Regions from separate parts of the Nocardioides sp. CPCC 205120 genome, predicted to be linked through region 3. Evidence: predicted binding sites of a transcription regulator. Region 3 holds the regulator's gene; each other region holds the start of a gene.

Region 1 (3,239 bases), 1.5 Mb from region 3:
CGCCGTCGACGACGAGGACCACGGGGAGGGTGAGGGACTCGCCCACCGCGACCGTGCTCTTGTCGATCTCGATGACGTCGCCCACGGCAACCTTCTGCTGCTTGGCGCCTGCGCGCACGATCGCGTACACCGCGGTCTCCTTCATCACTTTGCTGCTGCTCCGGGCCTGGTCACACCGCACAGCGCGACCTCCGGGATGCCGGACGTCGTACGCCAGGGGCGGCGCCACGCAGAGATGGTGCACTCCGAGCACACCGAGGACCAATACTAGGGATGAGGGCGGAGGTCCGCAAAACGAGCCGCACCGGCACGCCGCTGCCCGCCCCCGTGAGGACGAGGGTACGACGCGGCCCGGCGTAGGTGACGAAGCCCGGCACCAGGTGGGCGAGGCAGAGAGCGCGATGGTTTCGAGGGGTTGCCAGGGCAACCCACCTCAACCACCGGGGGGTGGCCGCGCTCGTGTCCGGTGGTTGAGGTGGCCGCGCTGGCCCGGTGGTTGAGGTGGCCGCGCTCGTGTCCGGTGGTTGAGGTGGCCGCGCCAGCGGCCCTCGAAACCACGGCGATGGCCGGGTGTGGTTTCGAGGGGTTGCCAGAGCAACCCACCTCAACCACCGAGGGGTGGGATAGCCGCGCTGGCCCGGTGGTTGAGGTGGCCGCGCCAGCGGCCCTCGAAACCACGGTTCGGGGTTGCGGATTCATCAGTTCCGCCGGGTGAACCTGACCTTCCCCGTGCCGAGCGTCTCGGTGAGGTACGTCGGGTCGTGCGCGACGCGGTGGTGGTGCCAGCACAACAACCGGCCCCGTTCGACGGAGGTCTCTCCGCCGCGTGACCAGGGGTCGTCGTGGTGGGCCTCGCAGCGCTGGGGCGGGGCGTCACATCCTTCGGCGGTGCAGCCCTGGTCGCGCAGAATCAGTGCGATGCGCTGGGGCTTGGTGTGGAACCGGGCGGAACGGCCGAGGTCGAGCACCTCGCTCTTGGTGCCCAGCACAGCCGGCACGAGGTCTGCGCAGCAGGCGAGGCGCCGGGCCTCACCCGGGGAGATGCGGTGACCGGTGTCCAGCGAAGCCGCGGCCAGGCCGCCGGTGAGGGTGTCGAGCTGCATCGTGACGACGACGGTCGCTCCTGCGCCGGCGGCGTCGGGGAGGTCGGCGTCGCGCATCCGCTCGATCAGCTCGACGAACGCCAGGCCGCGCCGCTCCCACGATGGCCGAGCGTCGGCAGGGTCGTCGTGGAGATGGCTACGGCGGGGCGAGGCAATGGCGTCGACCATCTTGGCGAACATCGCGCCGTGCATCTCCGGCACCGTGAACCGGCCGTGCACACAGCCCTGCCCGTCCTCGCGCATCGTCAGCCGGACCTTCGCGGCCGCCTCGCGCTCCTCCTTCGCCAGCAGCTCGGCCTCCCGGGCCTCACCGATCGCGGGCGCGACGATGTCGAGGATCCGACGCCCCAGCACCCGCAGGTCCTTCGCATCGTGGTCGGCGGCGAACCCGACCAGGGCTCGTTCCGCGTCGGCGAGCACCCCGGGGTCGACCGACTCCGTCGGCCCGTCATCGAGATCGTCGAGCGCACGGACGATCACCTCGGCCTGGCCGGGTGAGACCGCGCCGGAGGAGCAGGCAGCGGTGAGGGCGTCGTACCGCTCGTGGGTGGCGACCGCGACACGGACCCTCCGGTGGGCCTCCGCGCGCGTCACCTTCGCGTTCGCGAACCACACCGCGGTCGACGGGGCGCCGGTCGCGTCCTCGGCCCGAACCGACGCGGCGTGGGCGAGCAGCCGCGACTGCAGGGCGGCGAGGCGGTTCGCCGCCCGCTCCACCTCCACCAGCGCCGCACGAGTCTCGGCCGGGCCGAGCGTCAGGAGACCGAAGTCGTAACCCTCATCGAGGTCGTCGTGCAGGCGAGCCACTACCCCGGTGATGGGGTGCAGCGCCGTCTCGGTCATGGATCCATCACACCACCGGCCACCGACACTTTCGCCCGCGAACGGGGGTTCTCCACAGAACGAGTTTGCGCAGGTCAGGCGGGTTGGCGCGCCCGGACGCCGGGGTATCCGGACGTAGTTTCGAGGGCCGCTGACGCGGCCACCTCAACCACCGGATGGCACGGCCACCTCAACCACCGGAACGAGCGCGGCCACCTCAACCACCGGATGGCACGGCCACCTCAACCACCGGATCAAGCACGGGCACGGCCACCTCAACCACCGGATGGCACGGCCACCTCGACCACCGAAACGACCGCGGACCACCTCGACCACCGGAACAAGCGTGACCCGGCCCTCACGCCTCGAGGAACTCCGCCACGAGCTCGTGGTAGCCGGGCGGGCGGAGCAGGAACGAGTCGTGGCCCCAGGGCGAGGCGATCTCCACGTGGCGCACGCGCGCGCCGGCGGCGGAGAGGTGCTCGACGATCAGCTCGGAGTGCGCGGTGCCGAAGCGCCAGTCGGAGTCGAAGCTGAGTGCCAGCACGTCCGGGTCGCCGGACGCGACGGCGGGAGCGAAGCCGGGGTCGGCGAACGGGTCGAAGCGGTCGAGCAGTCGGGTGAGCACGAGGTAGGAGCCGGCGTCGAAGCGGCGCACGAACGACTCGCCCTGGTGCTGGAGGTAGCCCTCGATGCCGTCGCGGCCGTACTTCTCCTCCAGGCCCTGCGCCGACACGTAGGTGATGTGGGCCATCATCCGCGCGACCTTCAGCCCCCGCGCCGGGACGACGCCGTGCTCGGCGTACCGGCCCTCGTGGAAGTCGGGGTCGGAGGTGATGGCCTCGCGGGCCACGGCGGAGAACCCGATGTTCTCGGCGGTCAGGCGGGCGGTGGCCGCGACGAGGACGGCGCGGCGTACCCGCCCCGGCTCGTCGCCCAGCCACTGCAGCACCTGCATGCCACCCAGCGACCCACCGATCCCGGCGTGCACGGTGCCGATGCCGAGCCCGTCGAGGAGGCGACGGTGCACGGCGACGAGGTCCTGCACCGTCAGCTCGGGGAAGTCGGGTCCGTACGGGCGGCCCGTGGCGGGGTCGGGCGACGACGGCCCGGTGGTGCCCCGGCAGCCACCGAGCAGGTTGGGGCACACGACGAAGAACCGGTCGGTGTCGACCGCCCGGCCGGGCCCGATCAGGTCGTCCCACCACCCCCGCCGCGACGGGTCGCCGTGGTGGCCCGCCGCGTGGGCGTCCCCGGTGAGGGCGTGGGCGACGAGCACGACGTTGTCGCGGGCCGGGGACAGCTCGCCGTACG
Region 2 (3,239 bases), on a different contig from region 3:
GGACGCCGCCCTCGCCGGCACCACCCCCGACGACGCCATCCTCTACGTCGCCCACGAGCCGTCCCAGGTGGTCACCGACCGGGGCGTCGACGTGCAGCTGTCCGGGCACACGCACGGCGGCCAGCTGTGGCCGTTCGGCTGGTTCGTGCCCCTCGACCAACCGACCGTCGCCGGTGTCGACGACGTCGGCGGGGTGACCCTGGTGACCGGCCGGGGCGCCGGCGCCTGGGGCCCGCCGGTGCGTGTCGGCGCCCCGCCCGAGGTCGTGGTGGTGACGCTCCGCGCGGGCTGAGCCGCGCCGGGATGCGGGACGCTCCGGGGCGGGCGGGTGCCGCCCGCTGGGTTCGGCGCCCGTGCCCCCGCCCGAGCGCCCCTCCGCCGCGGACCGCCCCGCGGCCCCGGACCGGCCCCGCGTCGGGTGCTCGCCCTGCAGGGCGACGTCCGCGAGCACGTGGCTGCGCTGCGCCGCCTGGGTGCCGACGTCGTGCCCGTCCGTCGCGCCGAGGAGCTCGCCGACCTCGACGGGCTCGTGCTGCCGGGCGGCGAGTCGACGACGATCGGCCGGCTCGCGGTGCGCTTCGGGGTGATGGACGCGGTGCGCGCCTTCGTGGCGCAGGCACGTCCCGTGCTCGGCACGTGCGCGGGCATGGTGCTCCTCGCCGACCGGGTGCTCGACGGCACCCCGGCGCAGGAGGACGGCAGCGAGGCCGTCGGCGGGCTCGACGTCACCGTGCGCCGCAACGCCTTCGGCCGACAGGTCGACTCGTTCGAGACCACCGTGGACCTCGCCGGGTCCCGGGTGCCGGCGGTCCTCATCCGCGCCCCGTGGGTCGAGTCCGTCGGGCCCGGGGTCGAGGTCCTGGCGCGGGTGGAGGGCTCCCCGACGCACGGCGGCGCCGCAGGTAGGATCGTCGCGGTCCGGCAGGGCTCGCTCCTGGCGACGTCCTTCCACCCCGAGATCGGTGACGACCCCGTCGTCCACCGGATGTTCTGGGACTCGGTGGTGGGTGCGGCCGGGCCCGTCGTACCAGCTGAGTAGAAGAGGGACGCATGTCTGGCCACTCCAAGTGGGCGACCACGAAGCACAAGAAGGCCGCCATCGACGCCAAGCGCGGCAAGATGTTCGCCAAGCTCATCAAGAACGTCGAGGTCGCGGCCCGCATGGGCGGCGGTGACCCCGGGGGCAACCCCACGCTGTACGACGCCATCCAGAAGGCGAAGAAGAGCTCGGTCCCCAACGACAACATCGACCGCGCCGTCAAGCGCGGCTCGGGCGCGGAGACGGGCGGGGCGGACTACCAGACGATCATGTACGAGGGCTACGGCCCGGCGGGCGTCGCGATGCTCATCGAGTGCCTCACCGACAACAAGAACCGCGCGGCCATGGAGGTCCGCACGGCGATGACCCGCAACGGCGGGTCGCTCGCCGACCCGGGCTCGGTGTCGTTCCTCTTCCACCGCAAGGGCGTCGTCGTGGTCCCCGCCGCGCAGGACGCGCGCACGGTCGACGAGGACGACGTGCTCGAGGCCACCCTCGAGGCCGGCGCCGACGCGGTCGAGGACATCGGCGACGCCTTCGAGGTCGTCTCCGAGGCCACCGACCTGGTCGCCGTCCGCACCGCGCTGCAGGCCGCGGGCATCGACTACGACTCCGCCGAGGCCGAGTTCCGCCCCGACCTCAAGGTCGAGCTGGACCGCGACGCGGCCGGCAAGATGCTGCGCCTCGTCGACGTGCTCGAGGACCTCGACGACGTGCAGAACATCTACGCCAACTTCGACATCTCCGACGACGTCATGGCGGAGCTCGAGGACGCCTGAGGCGACCCGACGGTGCGGCGGCGCGTCGCCGCACCTCCGCTCCGCCCGCGGGCTACGGTGGCGCGCTAGAACACACGTTCGACACCACCACCTCGCGTCGGGAGGACCACGGATGCGCGTGCTCGGGATCGACCCCGGCCTCACCCGTTGCGGCATGGGCGTCGTCGAGGGCAGCGTCGGTCGACCGCTGACCCTGGTCGACGTCAACGTGCTGCGCACCACGGCCACCGAGCCCGTCCCGGTCCGGCTCGTGACGATCGAGAAGGGCGTCGAGGCCTGGATCGAGGAGCACCGGCCCGACGTCGTCGCCATCGAGCGGGTCTTCGCCCGCTCGGACGTCAGCACGGTCATGGGCACCGCCCAGGCCAGCGGCATCGCCATGGTCGTCGCCGCCCGCCGGGGCATCCCCGTCGCGCTCCACACGCCCAGCGAGGTCAAGGCCGCGGTCTCCGGCAGCGGCCGCGCCACCAAGGCGCAGGTGGGCGCGATGGTCACCCGCATCCTGCGCCTCACCGAGATGCCGAAGCCCGCCGACGCCGCCGACGCCCTGGCCCTCGCCGTCACCCACATCTGGCGCGGCGGCGCGCAGGACCGTCTCGAGGCCGCCGTGGCCGGGGCGCGGGCGACCACGCGGGCCCCGGCCCGGGGGACCGCCACGGGCGCCACCAGCACGACCGCACCGAACCGGTACGCCGCGGCCGTCGCCGCCCACGGGAGGAAGAGATGATCGCGTTCGTCCGCGGCGAGGTCGCCACGGTCGGTCTGACCAGCGCCGTCCTGGAGGTCGGCGGCATCGGCGTCGAGCTGCTGTGCGCCCCCGCGACGCTGGCCACCCTGCGCCGCGGCGAGCGCGCCACGCTGGCGTCGAGCCTCGTCGTGCGCGAGGACTCGCTGACCCTCTTCGGGTTCGTCGACGACGACGAGAAGCAGGTCTTCGAGCTGGTGCAGACCGCGTCGGGGGTCGGGCCCAAGCTGGCCCAGGCCATGCTCGCCGTGCTGCGGCCCGACGACCTGCGCCGCGCCGTGGCCGACGAGGACGTCAAGACGCTCACGCGGGTGCCCGGGATCGGCCAGAAGGGCGCGCAGCGGATCATCCTCGAGCTGAAGGACCGCATCGGCGCCCCCGGCACGGCGGTCGCGCCGGGCCAGCCGGTCGTCGCCCCCGGTGACGCGTGGCGCGCGCCGGTGCACAGCGGCCTCGTCGGGCTCGGCTGGTCGGCGAAGGAGGCCGACCGCGCCGTCGACGCGGTGGCCCCCGAGGCCGGTGACGTCCCCGACGTGGGCGCGCTGCTGCGCGCCGCGCTGCGCACGCTGAGCAAGGCCTGACGTGGGCGACGAGCACCTCGAGGGGTACGACGACCACCTCAGCGCCGCGGAAGAGGCCCACCTCCGCACCCTGACGGCGGCCGAGGCCGAGGGCG
Region 3 (3,239 bases):
GTGTGGTCGGCGGCGGCGTCGGTGCGCACGGTGCCGCGGGTGACGAGGTGGCGGAAGCGGGTGTCGGTCGCGACCTGGTACTCCACCGTGACCGCCGGGCCGCGGCCCGACCCGGGTGTGGCGTCCGGGGTGGGGGTCACGCGGGTCCACAGGACGACGCGGTTGGCGAGGGGGTCGCCGGAGGCCACGCCGTGGCGGAAGTACGGCGACGCGCCGGCCAGCGCGGCGCGGGCCTCGTCGTCGTCGAAGGGGCTGGCGGCGAGGGCCGCGGCGCCGACGAGGGCGCCGCCGGCGAGCACGGTACGGCGGGGCACGGCCGGCAGGGCGAGCTGCTGCTCGACGCCTGCGCCGGTGCTGGTGGGGGATGAGGCCTCGGTCACACCTCATCGAACGACGGAAACCGGGGCAGGTCCCGCGAACGGGGATGTGAGCACCGTCCGGACGGCGGGAGTTCACCCGGTGGTCGAACGGCGGGCCGGCGGCCGGCGGGGCTCAGAAGAAGGAGAGCACGTAGCTGCCGAGCAGCGCGACGATCACGACGAGCGCGACGACGCGCGCCCAGGTGGGGATGGTGCTGGTGAAGTCGTCGGTCGCGGGCCGCGACGGCGGGACGTCGCGCAGCTCCGGCGGGTCGTCGATGTCGCCGTCGTACGTCGCGCGCCCGAGCCCGGAGGGGTGGTGGCGGCGCGCCTCGAGCTCGCCCGAGCAGCGGTCGAACCAGGCGTCGACGGCGCGTGCGTCGTACACCTGGGAGCGGTGGACGAGGGCGAACGGGCGGGTGTCGAGGGGGCCGGGGTGGAACCCGGTGCGGCGGCCGCGCTGCACGTCGTCGAGCAGGGTCGCGACGTGCCGGTCGACCGCGGCGATCTCGTAGCCGTCGGCAGCCTCCAGCACGGGGAAGCGGGGCGCGTCAGCCGACATGGCACCTCCTCGGAGCGGGTCCCCGCAAGGGTACGGCGCGCCCCGCCCGTCCGGGGCATCGACCGTGGGTGGAGCGGCCGGTGCCCGCGCGGGCGCGGGTGCGGGTGCCTCAGAGGCGGCGCAGGACCGCGGTGACCTTGCCGAGGATGGTGGCGTGCGTGCCGTCGATCGGCTCGTACGCCGGGTTGTGCGGCAGCAGCCAGACCTGGCCGTTCTTGCGCTGGAAGGTCTTCACGGTGGCCTCGCCGTCGATCATGGCGGCGACGATCTCGCCGTTCTCGGCGTTGGGCTGCTGGCGGACCACGACGTAGTCGCCGTCGCAGATCGCGGCGTCGACCATCGAGTCGCCCGAGACCTCGAGCAGGTAGAGGGTGCCGTCCCCGACGAGCTGCTGGGGGAGGGGGAAGACGTCCTCGACGCGCTGCTCGGCCAGGATCGGGCCGCCGGCCGCGATGCGTCCGACGACCGGCACGTACGTCGCGGCGGGCTGGGCGTCGCCGATGCCCGTCTCGTCGAGGACGGCGTCGAGGTCGGGGTCGGTGACGGACGAGACGGCGGCGCGCTCGGGGGAGCCGGGGGTGACGACCTGGATGGCGCGCGGCCGGTTCGGGTCGCGGCGCAGGTAGCCCTTCTCCTCCAACGCCTTGAGCTGGTGGGCGACCGAGGAGGAGCTGGTGAGACCGACCTGCTCGCCGATCTCGCGCATGCTCGGCGGGTAGCCCTGGTCGTCGAGCGCCTGGGTGATGACGGCCAGCACCTTCGCCTGGCGGGGGGTCAGGCGGGCCTGGCCGGCGGCGGGCTCGGGGAGGGCGGACAGGTCCTCGACCGTGGCGCCCGCCTCGTCGCTCTTGCTGCTGCTCGCCATCTCCGCCTTCTTCCCGCGCCGGGGCGCGCTCCGTCTGCCTGCTCCGTCTGCTTCTGCCGCTGCGTCGTGCGCCGGGCACGGCCCGGTCGACGCAGGTCACGCTAGTCGTTTGCGACCTCCGTCATCAAACATCTGTTCGAACCGGCGTGTCGGTCGGCGCGCGGGCGGCGCTCGAAGAAATGCTCGAGCGGGTGCTTGATCCGTTCGAACACCTGCTCTACTGTCGAGCACGTGTTCGATCGAACGGATGATCGACAGCGGGTCCGGAGCAGCACGCGGACCAAGACTGTCGGTGGCCGTCGGTAGACATCAGCTCGTCCGACCCGACTCCTTCCCCTGGAGGTCATCATGAGCAGCACGTACGCCGTTCCCACCGTCCGCACCCGTCGTCCGGCCGCGCCGCGATCCGTCGCCGCGCCGTCCGTTCGCCGCAGCACCGTGCGGCTCACCCACCGGGGTCGTGTGGTCGTCGTCGCGCTCGCCCTCCTGGTGATGCTCGCCCTCGGCGTCGTGCTGGGGTCCGTGTCGTCCGCGACGGACGAGCCGGGTCCGACGGGCACCTCCGAGACGATCCGCGTCGGCGTCGGGGACACCCTGTGGGCCATCGCGTCGGAGCGCGCCGCCGACGGTGAGAGCGTCCAGAGCGTCATCGACGAGATCCGCTCCCTCAACGCGTTGTCGAGCGGCTCGCTGCAGGCTGGTCAGCTGCTGGTGGTGCCCACCAGCTGACCCCGGCCGCCCCGCGCCCGGCACCCCGTCGGCGCGCGCTCGGGCGGCCACAGACCCCGACAGGTCGCTTCGACCCCGACCTGTCGGTCCACCGGGGAAGACCACGAGGGGCGGAGCTTCGGCTCCGCCCCTCGTGCCGTTGGTGGACGTGACCCGCCGGCCGTGCGACTGCGCCCGTCCGGTGGTCGAGGTGCTCGCGCTGGCGAGCCTCGAAACCACGCTCCGCGTGCCGAAGGGTGATGGCTGCGCCCGTCCGGTGGTTGAGGTGCTCGCGCCAGCGAGCCTCGAAACCGCGCCGCCGCGGTGGGGGTCTCGGGGGCGGGACGGTCAGTCGGTGAGGATCGGTGTGGCTTCGTCGACCTGGAGGGGCACGGGTGCGCTGGGCATGGTGACGGTGCCGGCGACGTCGAGCCAGGGTCCGCCGTTGACGCGGTAGCGGGCCGACCAGGTGGTGGTGACGGTGACCTGGTAACTGCCCGCCTGTTGGTAGCGGTGGGTGACCTCGAGGTCGGGGTACGGCGCGCCGGGGGTGCTGGTGGTGACGGTGGTGCCGTCGCCGTAGTTCCAGGTGTACGACGTCGGGGTGATGTCGAGCTCGACGGCCTGGCCGAGGAGCGTGACGGTGGTGGTGAAGGGTGCGGCCTCGGTGTAGAAGTTCGTGTCGAAGTTGACCAGGGTCAGGCCGTCGGGGGGTTGGATCGTCAGGACGGTCTCGGGCAGCGGC

What was found. Region 3 encodes LexA, which represses DNA repair genes until DNA is damaged. Its sites were predicted from a motif close to TCGAACANNTGTTCGA; they were not measured.
Region 1: ACOACO_RS06920 (DUF222 domain-containing protein) is a predicted target of LexA. The motif match lies at 1,984-1,999, and genes of this name have one in related genera.
Region 2: ruvC (crossover junction endodeoxyribonuclease RuvC) is a predicted target of LexA. The motif match lies at 1,885-1,900, and genes of this name have one in related genera.

What each region holds. Positions count from the first base shown of each region.
Region 1 covers NZ_JBMCYY010000001.1:1,487,821-1,491,059, reverse strand. The annotation lists gene rplU (50S ribosomal protein L21) at 1-130, opposite strand, end outside; gene ACOACO_RS06920 (DUF222 domain-containing protein) at 699-1,946, opposite strand; gene metX (homoserine O-acetyltransferase MetX) at 2,284-3,239, opposite strand, start outside.
Region 2 covers NZ_JBMCYY010000002.1:321,604-324,842, reverse strand. The annotation lists gene ACOACO_RS12600 (metallophosphoesterase) at 1-292, shown strand, start outside; gene pdxT (pyridoxal 5'-phosphate synthase glutaminase subunit PdxT) at 419-1,039, shown strand; gene ACOACO_RS12590 (YebC/PmpR family DNA-binding transcriptional regulator) at 1,051-1,818, shown strand; gene ruvC (crossover junction endodeoxyribonuclease RuvC) at 1,931-2,545, shown strand; gene ruvA (Holliday junction branch migration protein RuvA) at 2,542-3,144, shown strand; gene ruvB (Holliday junction branch migration DNA helicase RuvB) at 3,215-3,239, shown strand, end outside.
Region 3 covers NZ_JBMCYY010000001.1:17,839-21,077, reverse strand. The annotation lists gene ACOACO_RS00100 (alkaline phosphatase D family protein) at 1-380, opposite strand, end outside; gene ACOACO_RS00095 (hypothetical protein) at 493-921, opposite strand; gene lexA (transcriptional repressor LexA) at 1,031-1,786, opposite strand; gene ACOACO_RS00085 (LysM peptidoglycan-binding domain-containing protein) at 2,135-2,515, shown strand; gene ACOACO_RS00080 (PKD domain-containing protein) at 2,843-3,239, opposite strand, start outside.